One region of the Streptomyces sp. NPDC055506 genome, then DNA from elsewhere that is predicted to be linked to it. Evidence: predicted binding sites of a transcription regulator. Region 1 holds the regulator's gene; each other region holds the start of a gene.

Region 1 (3,274 bases):
CACACCCTCTCGACCAGCTCGGCGTCGTGCCGGCCCTCGACGTAGATGCGGCCGGCGCGGGCGACACGCGCGCGTGCGCCGGGGACGGCCACCGAACCGGAGGCGGTGCGCGTGGGGCGGGCGGGGCCGGACGACGGGCGGACCAGCGTCACCACCCTGCCCTCCAGCAGGAAACCGCGCGGCTCCATCGGGAACACGCGGTGCTTGCCGAAGCGGTCCTCCAGCGTCACCGTCCCGGCCTCGCAGCGGATCACCGCGCCGCAGAACCCCGACCCGGGCTCCTCGACCACCAGGCCCGGCTCCGCCGGAACCTCGGGCACCGGCTTCGGCTTCTTCCACGGCGGGGTCAGGTCCGGAGAGTACTGGCGCATTCGAATGACGATAGGAGAAGGCGCACGGCGATCACCGCGACACGCCGAAACGCGCCGCCAGCGCGTCCCGCTGGGCCCGGACGAACCCCGCGTCCACCACCGCTCCGTGACCGGGCACGTACAGCGCGTCCTCGCCGCCCAGATCCAGCAGCCGGTCCAGCGCGGCCGGCCAGTGCGACGGCACGGCGTCCGGGCCCGCCTGGGGCTCGCCCGACTGCTCCACCAGGTCCCCGCAGAACACCACCTCCGGATCACCCGGCACCAGCACCGCCAGGTCGTGCGCGGTGTGCCCCGGGCCCACGTTCGCCAGCAGCACCTGGCGGCCGCCGCCCAGGTCGAGCGTCCACTCGCCGGAGACCAGATGGTGGGGCGGGACCAGCCGGTCCGCCGACTCCCGCGCCACGGGCTCCGCCAGCCCGTTGCGTACCGCGTCCGCGCGCAGTTCCTCGCGGTCCCGCACCCGCGTGAGGACCGCGTCCATGCCCACCGCGCCGAACACCTCCGCCTCCGGGAACGCCGCGGCGCCGAAGACATGGTCGAAGTGGGGGTGGGTCAGCGCGAGATGCGTCACACGATGACCGGTGAGCGACTGCGCCTGCGTGCGCAATCGCGCGCCCTCGGCCGTGCTCGACCCCGCGTCGATCATGAGGACCGCGCCCTCACCGGCGACCAGTCCCGCCGTGCAGTCCCACACCGGAAGCCGGCACCGCCCCACCCCGGCTGCCACCCGCTCCCACCCGAGCTCTTCCCAAGTCACCGTCATACGGCGACGCTAGCTGTGACACCCGTCGCGGGCACGACAGCGCACGACCAGCCTTGCCGGGGGTGCACCCCACCGCCGTACACTGGGCCGGGGAATGCTGGCACTCGCACGCGTAGAGTGCCAGGCCACAACGGGCAGGGCCGCGAGCGGAAGACTTCTGGAGGTGTGCGCGATGCTCAGTGAACGCAGGCTTCAGGTGCTGCGCGCCATCGTCCAGGACTATGTCGGCACCGAGGAGCCCGTCGGCTCCAAGGCCCTCACCGAGCGGCACAGCCTCGGCGTCTCCCCGGCCACCGTCCGCAACGACATGGCGGCCCTCGAGGACGAGGGATACATCGCCCAGCCGCACACCAGCGCCGGGCGCATCCCCACCGACAAGGGCTACCGGCTGTTCGTGGACAAGCTGGCCGGCGTCAAGCCGATGACCGCGCCCGAGCGGCGCGCGATCCAGAACTTCCTCGAGGGCGCCGTCGACCTCGACGACGTCGTGGCGCGTACGGTGCGGCTGCTGGCGCAGCTCACCCGCCAGGTCGCCGTCGTGCAGTACCCGTCGCTGACCCGGTCGACCGTGCGGCATGTGGAGTTGCTCTCCCTCGCGCCCGCGCGTCTGATGCTCGTGCTGATCACGGACACCGGGCGGGTCGAGCAGCGGGTGGTCGACTGCGTGGCGCCCTTCGGCGAGGCCTCGCTCGCGGATCTGCGCGCACGGCTCAACAGCCGTGTGGCGAACCGCCGTTTCGCGGATGTGCCGAGTTTGGTGGAGGATCTGCCGGAGGCGTTCGAGCACGAGGACCGGGGTACGGTTTCCACGGTGCTCTCCACGCTTCTGGAGACGCTCGTCGAGGAGAACGAGGAGCGGCTGATGATCGGCGGCACCGCCAATCTCACCCGTTTCGGGCATGATTTTCCCCTGGTGATCCGGCCGGTGCTGGAGGCGCTGGAGGAGCAGGTCGTGCTCCTCAAGCTGCTCGGCGAGGCGAAGGATCCGGGCGTGACCGTACGTATCGGTCATGAGAACGCCCACGAAGGACTCAACTCCACGTCCGTCGTGTCGGTCGGCTACGGTTCGGGCGGCGAGGCAGTCGCCAAGCTCGGCGTGGTCGGACCGACCCGCATGGACTACCCGGGAACGATGGGAGCGGTACGCGCAGTGGCACGGTACGTCGGACAGATCCTGGCGGAGTCGTAGTGGCCACGGACTACTACGCCGTACTCGGCGTGCGCCGCGACGCGTCGCAGGAAGAGATCAAGAAGGCCTTCCGGCGGCTCGCACGCGAGCTGCACCCGGACGTCAACCCCGATCCGAAGACCCAGGAGCGGTTCAAGGAGATCAACGCCGCCTACGAGGTGTTGTCGGACCCGCAGAAGAAGCAGGTCTACGACCTCGGCGGCGACCCGCTCTCGCAGGCCGCGGGCGGCGGCGCGGGCGGCTTCGGAGCCGGTGGCTTCGGGAACTTCTCCGACATCATGGACGCGTTCTTCGGCACGGCGTCGCAGCGCGGTCCGCGCTCGCGCACCCGTCGCGGCCAGGACGCGATGATCCGTATCGAGGTCGAGCTCGACGAGGCCGCCTTCGGTACGACCAAGGACATCCAGGTCGACACGGCCGTCGTCTGCAACACCTGCAGCGGCGAGGGTGCCGCGCCGGGGACGAGTGCGCAGACGTGTGACATGTGCCGCGGCCGCGGTGAGGTGTCGCAGGTCACCCGGTCCTTCCTCGGCCAGGTCATGACGTCCCGGCCCTGCCCGCAGTGCCAGGGCTTCGGGACCGTCGTGCCGACGCCGTGCCCGGAGTGCGCCGGTGACGGCCGCGTCCGCTCCCGGCGGACCCTGACCGTGAAGATCCCCGCGGGTGTCGACAACGGCACGCGCATCCAGCTCGCCGGCGAGGGCGAGGTCGGGCCCGGTGGCGGTCCCGCCGGTGACCTCTACGTCGAGATCCACGAACTCCCGCACTCCACGTTCCAGCGGCGCGGTGACGACCTGCACTGCACGGTGACGATCCCCATGACGGCGGCGTGCCTCGGCACGAAGGTGCCGCTGGAGACGCTGGACGGCATGGAGGAGGTCGACATCCGCCCGGGCACCCAGTCCGGCCAGTCGATCCCGCTGCACGGCCGGGGCATCACGCACTTGCGGG
Region 2 (3,274 bases), on a different contig from region 1:
AGGACATGCGTTTCAACCGTCCGGCCCGCCCGCGCCATCCCGTCCGCGCTGTGACCCCGGACACGCCCGAGGGCGGCACCCCCTGCCCGGAAATCCGGAACAGGAAGTGCCGCCCTCGGCAGAACCGTTGATCAACCCGGGGAAATCCCAGGGGGTCGATCAGAAGTCCATGTCACCGCCCGGCATACCGCCACCGGCGGGCGCGGCGGCCTTCTCCGGCTTGTCGGCGATGACGGCCTCGGTGGTGAGGAACAGCGCGGCGATGGAGGCGGCGTTCTGCAGAGCGGAACGGGTCACCTTCGCCGGGTCGATGATGCCCTCGGCGATCATGTCGACGTACTCACCGGTCGCGGCGTTCAGGCCGTGGCCGACCTGGAGGTTGCGGACCTTCTCCACGACGACGCCGCCCTCGAGACCACCGTTGACGGCGATCTGCTTCAGCGGGGCCTCCAGCGCGAGCTTCACGGCGTTGGCGCCGGTCGCCTCGTCACCGTCGAGCTCCAGCTTCTCGAAGACCTGGGAGGCCTGGAGCAGGGCCACGCCACCACCGGCGACGATGCCCTCCTCGACGGCCGCCTTGGCGTTGCGCACGGCGTCCTCGATGCGGTGCTTGCGCTCCTTGAGCTCCACCTCGGTGGCGGCACCGGCCTTGATGACCGCGACACCGCCGGCGAGCTTCGCCAGGCGCTCCTGCAGCTTCTCGCGGTCGTAGTCCGAGTCGCTGTTCTCGATCTCGGCGCGGATCTGGTTGACGCGGCCGTTGACCTGGTCGGTCGAGCCGGCACCGTCGACGATGGTCGTCTCGTCCTTGGTGATGACCACCTTGCGGGCCTTGCCCAGCAGGTCGAGCGTGGCGTTCTCCAGCTTGAGGCCGACCTCCTCGGAGATCACCTCGCCGCCGGTGAGGATGCCGATGTCCTGCAGCATCGCCTTGCGGCGGTCACCGAAGCCCGGGGCCTTGACGGCGACCGACTTGAAGGTGCCGCGGATCTTGTTGACGACCAGGGTCGACAGGGCCTCGCCCTCGACGTCCTCGGCGATGATCAGCAGCGGCTTGCCCGACTGCATGACCTTCTCCAGGAGCGGGAGCAGGTCCTTGACGTTCGAGATCTTGGAGTTCGCGATCAGGATGTACGGGTCGTCGAGGACGGCCTCCATACGCTCCATGTCGGTCGCGAAGTACGCCGAGATGTAGCCCTTGTCGAAGCGCATACCCTCGGTGAGCTCCAGCTCCAGACCGAAGGTCTGGGACTCCTCGACGGTGATGACGCCTTCCTTGCCGACCTTGTCCATCGCCTCGGCGATGAGCTCGCCGATCTGGGTGTCGGCGGCGGAGATGGAGGCCGTGGAAGCGATCTGCTCCTTGGTCTCGACATCCTTCGCCTGCTCCAGCAGGGCGGCGGAGACGGCCTCGACGGCACGCTCGATGCCGCGCTTCAGGGCCATCGGGTTGGCGCCGGCGGCTACGTTGCGCAGGCCCTCCTTGACCAGGGCCTGGGCGAGAACGGTCGCGGTGGTCGTACCGTCACCGGCGACGTCGTCCGTCTTCTTGGCGACTTCCTTGACCAGCTCGGCGCCGATCTTCTCGTACGGGTCCTCGAGCTCGATCTCCTTGGCGATGGAGACACCATCGTTGGTGATCGTGGGGGCGCCCCACTTCTTCTCGAGGACGACGTTGCGGCCCTTGGGGCCGAGCGTCACCTTCACGGCGTCCGCGAGCTGGTTCATGCCGCGCTCGAGGCCGCGCCGCGCCTCCTCGTCGAACGCGATGATCTTGGCCATGTGAAGTGGTCCCTCCAGGACTGGGGGTGATTACTTCGGACCGCGCCCGCGCCCGCGACGGACGGCTCGCTTGCCTTGTGGTTCCTTCCCCACCCGGCCTGCGGGCCTCACCGACCCGGTCCTTACGTTGTCACTCTCACCTTCAGAGTGCTAACGCAATGATTAGCACTCGGGCATGCTGAGTGCAAGGCGCTCCCGCGAAGCGGGAGCTCATTGAGGGGTGGCGGTCGGGTGACGGGCGGGCGCAAGCGCCTCCCGGGGATCGGGCGGGCCGCTCAGCCACCCGCGAACGGCACCCGGCAGGGCTTTCGAACAGGCCGAAGGGCCCGCACCCCGGGGGGTACGGGCCCTTCAGAGAAGACCTGCCGCTTGCGGTTTGTCGTGGTCGCGCGTTCAGGCAGCCACGCGAACCATGTCGGCCTGTGGGCCCTTCTGGCCCTGCGAGATCTCGAACTCGACCCGCTGGCCCTCTTCAAGGGTGCGGTACCCGTCCATCTGGATCGCGCTGTAGTGGACGAAAACATCCGCACCACCGTCGACCGCGATGAAGCCGTACCCCTTCTCCGCGTTGAACCACTTGACGGTGCCCTGAGCCATGCCTAACTCCCCTATTACTGGCCCTTGCACAGATCCGCACTTCGCGGATCCGGGTCAGACCTCACCCCCCACGGATTGGGGGCGTGCGCCGGAACGCGTCGACCGCGGCTGAATGTATCTGTCCAACTGCCGTCTGCAACAGGTCAATCGGACGAGAATTCCGGACGCGCAGGATCCGGAATGTGGGGAGAATTCGCCCGACTTCAGGGCAAGTCGGGCCACGCAAAGGGAACAAAAGCCACGAAAGGCCCACACACTTTGGCTACATCTTGTCGGGCTCGCGGCAGGAATTCAGGGTGCCCGATCAGGGGATCGGGATCGCTTTCCCCAACTGTACCGCGCTCAACCACACAGAATTGCCCCCTCCGCTTCTCTCACGGAGGGGGCAATTCGATGAACGCTCAGTGACGGCCGTTACCGATGGTAATAATCAAGCCGGTCGACCGGTTCAGCCGCCGGCGACGGCCGGAATGATCGACACACCGGCACCGTCCGGCGTCGCCGTCTCGAGACCCTGCTCGAACCGCACGTCGTCGTCGTTGACGTACACATTGACGAACCGGCGCAGTTTGCCCTGGTCGTCCAGCACCCGGGCGGCGATCCCGGTGTGGTTCTTCTCCAGATCGGCGATGACCTCACCGAGATTCGCGCCCTCGGCGGCGACCTCGGCCTGCCCGCCGGTGTAGGTACGCAGGATGGTGGGGATGCGAACGGTGACGCTCATGACTTCAAAACCTCCGGTTGGGTATCGCCCTTAGGGGCGCGGGGAACTGCGCGACCAGCCCCCACCGGCCCGCAGCGAACAACGATCAGACGAGACCGGCATCCCGGAACGAGTCCAGGTTGGGCCGGATGGTCGCGGTCAGCCCAGTCCCCGCCACCGCATCCAGCGTCT
Region 3 (3,274 bases), on a different contig from region 1:
GGCGTGGACCAGAGCGGAGCCACCACCGGAGACGATGCCCTCCTCGACCGCGGCGCGGGTCGCGGAGATGGCGTCCTCCAGACGGTGCTTGCGCTCCTTGAGCTCGACCTCGGTGGCGGCACCCACACGGATGACGCACACGCCGCCGGCCAGCTTCGCGAGGCGCTCCTGGAGCTTCTCGCGGTCCCAGTCGGAGTCGGTGGACTCGATCTCGGCCTTGATCTGGGCGACGCGGCCCTGCACGTCGTCCTTGTTGCCGGCGCCGTCGACGACCGTGGTGTCGTCCTTGGTGACGGTGATGCGGCGGGCGGAGCCGAGGACGTCCAGGCCGACCTGGTCGAGCTTGAGGCCGACCTCCTCGGAGACGACCGTGGCGCCGGTGAGGACCGCGAGGTCCTGCAGCATCGCCTTGCGGCGGTCGCCGAAGCCGGGGGCCTTCACCGCGACGGCGTTGAAGGTGCCGCGGATCTTGTTCACGACGAGGGTCGACAGCGCCTCGCCGTCGACGTCCTCGGCGATGATCAGCAGCGGCTTGGAGGCGTTGGCCTGGATGACCTTCTCCAGCAGCGGCAGCAGGTCCGCGATGGCGGAGATCTTGCCCTGCGTGATGAGGATGTACGGGTCGTCCAGGACGGCTTCCATGCGCTCCTGGTCCGTCACGAAGTACGGAGACAGGTAGCCCTTGTCGAAGGCCATGCCCTCGGTGAAGTCCAGCTCCAGACCGAAGGTGTTGGACTCCTCGACGGTGATGACACCGTCCTTGCCGACCTTGTCCATCGCCTCGGCGATGAGCTCGCCGACCTGCTGGTCCTGGGCGGACAGCGCGGCGACCGCGGCGATGTCGGACTTCTCGTCGATCGGGCGGGCCGTGGCGAGGAGGTCCTCGGAGACGGCGGCGACGGCGGCGTCGATGCCCTTCTTCAGGGCGGCCGGGGAGGCACCGGCGGCGACGTTCTTCAGGCCCTCGCGCACGAGCGCCTGGGCGAGCACGGTCGCGGTGGTCGTACCGTCACCCGCGATGTCGTTGGTCTTGGTCGCCACCTCCTTGACCAGCTGGGCACCGAGGTTCTCGTACGGGTCCTCGACCTCTACCTCACGGGCGATGGTCACACCGTCGTTGGTGATGGTGGGGGCACCGAACTTCTTGTCGATGACGACGTTGCGGCCCTTGGGGCCGATCGTCACCTTGACCGTGTCAGCGAGCTTGTTGACGCCGCGCTCGAGGGCGCGACGGGCGTCCTCGTCGAACTTCAGGATCTTCGCCATGGGAGCGGTTCAGCCCTCTCGGAAAATAGGGGTGAAACGAACCGCGCCCCCGACGCCCGGCTTCATAAGATCGCGGGGGCCAGGGGCGCAGTTCACTGCAATGCTGGTGATGCGGGGTGAATTACTTCTCGACGATCGCGAGCACGTCGCGAGCCGAGAGGACGAGGTACTCCTCGCCGTTGTACTTCACCTCGGTGCCGCCGTACTTGCTGTAGAGCACGACATCGCCGACGGAGACGTCGAGCGGAAGACGGTTACCGTCCTCGAAGCGGCCCGGGCCCACGGCCAGGACGACGCCCTCCTGGGGCTTCTCCTTGGCGGTGTCCGGGATGACCAGGCCAGAGGCGGTGGTCTGCTCGGCGTCGAGCGGCTGGACCACAATGCGGTCCTCGAGCGGCTTGATGGCAACCTTGGAGCTGGTGGTCGTCACGATCCGACCTCCCCCTTCGGAGATCTCACGGGGTTAACTGTCTGAGGTGGCGACCAGGTGGATCCGTCGTCGCGGGTGCCGGACCTGCCCGTCGCTGTGTTGGCACTCTCCAGGGGGGAGTGCCAGAGCCGAGACTATGACCGTGATTAGCACTCGGTCAAGCGGACTGCTAATTACCCGCGGCGCGTCGGCCGGGGACTTCGTGTCGGAGGTGGTCCTCCAGCCGTCCCACCCGCAGGCCTCTCCCCTCGATCTCCCTCAGCAGCCGCACGGTTCGTTCCGTCGTCGTCAGGGGGTTCGTCCCGGCCGACGGCACGGAGACGATGTCGCCGGGGCGAAGGCGGGGCTCGCCGTGGGTGTACGTCAGTTCGCCGTCGGCGGACAGGGAGGCCCGCCAGAGGACGATCGCCGTGATGCCGCAGTCGGCGGCGGCGCGCAGGGTCGTCGGGTCGTACGTGCCGTAGGGCGGGCGGAAGAGGTGGGGGCGGATGCCGAAGCGGGTGCGGAGTTTGTGCTGCTGGCCGCAGATCTCGGCGCGCTGCCCGGCGTAGGGCAGGCCGCGCAGGGACGGGTGGTCGAGGGTGTGGTTCTGCAGGGTCGCGCCGACCGCGCGCAGCCGGGCCAGTTGGCCGTAGCCGGGGCCCGCGACGCTGTCCGTGAGGAACAGGCTGACCGGGAGCCGCCGTTCGCGGACGAGGCCGGCGAAGGCGGGGTCGCGTTCGGCGCCGTCGTCGTAGGTCAGGAAGACGACCGGGTCGCGGGTGCGGACCCGGTCCACGACGGGCGGCAGGTGTGCCGGACGCGCGTGGAGGCCGGCCGCGTGGGTCGGGTCCTGGCCCCTGCCGTCCGCTCCCGTCCGCTCCCCCGCCGTCCCGGCGCAGCCGGCCAGCAGGAGCATGCCCGCACACAGCGCGGCGGCGGCAGGCAGCGGCCTCACAGGTAATCCTCCAGCCGCCCCACCGCGTATCCCTCGGCCGTGGCCTTGTTCAGGAAGCGGCGGATCATGTCGGGCATCGTGCCCTTCCACTGCTCGCGGCCGCGGAAGTGGGTGAGGACGATGTCGCCCGGGCGCAGTTTCCGGTCCGCCTCGCGGTACTCCCAGTGATCGGCGAAGACCTCCGCGTTCCAGAGGGGGACGTACTCGATGCCGCAGGCCTCGGCGGCGCGCAGGGTCGCCCTGTCGTAGCTGCCGAAGGGCGGGCGGAAGAGGGTGGGGCGGGTGCCGTAGCGCCTCTCGATGAAGCGCTGCATGCCGCAGATCTCGCGCCGCTGCGCGCGGTACGACAGGCCCGGCATGTAGCGGTGCCAGAGGGTGTGGTTGTTCAGGACCACTCCCCTGGCCTGCATCTGCCGGAAGTAGCGGTCGTCGTCCTTCACCAGGTAGCCGCTGAGGAAGGCGGTGTACGGCACGTCCAGGTCACTCATCATCCGCAGGAACGCCGGGTCCTTCTCGGCGCCGTCGTCGATGGTGAGGAAGACGACCTTGTCCCGGGTGGGGATGGTGGTGAAGACGGGCGGGAGGCCCAGCTCCCGGTGGCCGGCCACCTCGAAGCCCTTGCGGGTCCTGATCCTGGGCTT

Evidence for each region. The regulator HrcA, encoded in region 1, represses chaperone genes, less so after heat shock. The targets are predictions, from matches to a motif close to TTNGCACTCNGNNNNNCNGAGTGCNAA.
Region 2: groL (chaperonin GroEL) is a predicted target of HrcA. The motif match lies at 1,945-1,971, and genes of this name have one in related genera.
Region 3: groES (co-chaperone GroES) is a predicted target of HrcA. The motif match lies at 1,796-1,822, and genes of this name have one in related genera.

Annotation. Positions count from the first base shown of each region.
Region 1 covers NZ_JBSHKH010000087.1:2,214-5,487, reverse strand. Annotated here, with positions in the region: gene ACWIF2_RS27585 (DUF3097 domain-containing protein) at 1-371, opposite strand, end outside; gene ACWIF2_RS27580 (MBL fold metallo-hydrolase) at 403-1,134, opposite strand; gene hrcA (heat-inducible transcriptional repressor HrcA) at 1,307-2,323, shown strand; gene dnaJ (molecular chaperone DnaJ) at 2,323-3,274, shown strand, end outside.
Region 2 covers NZ_JBSHKH010000002.1:148,854-152,127, forward strand. Annotated here, with positions in the region: gene groL (chaperonin GroEL) at 160-1,782, opposite strand; gene ACWIF2_RS01540 (cold-shock protein) at 2,176-2,379, opposite strand; gene ACWIF2_RS01545 (MoaD/ThiS family protein) at 2,828-3,103, opposite strand; gene thrC (threonine synthase) at 3,189-3,274, opposite strand, start outside.
Region 3 covers NZ_JBSHKH010000067.1:12,930-16,203, forward strand. Annotated here, with positions in the region: gene groL (chaperonin GroEL) at 1-1,266, opposite strand, end outside; gene groES (co-chaperone GroES) at 1,388-1,696, opposite strand; gene ACWIF2_RS24170 (polysaccharide deacetylase family protein) at 1,866-2,594, opposite strand; gene ACWIF2_RS24175 (polysaccharide deacetylase family protein) at 2,630-3,274, opposite strand, start outside.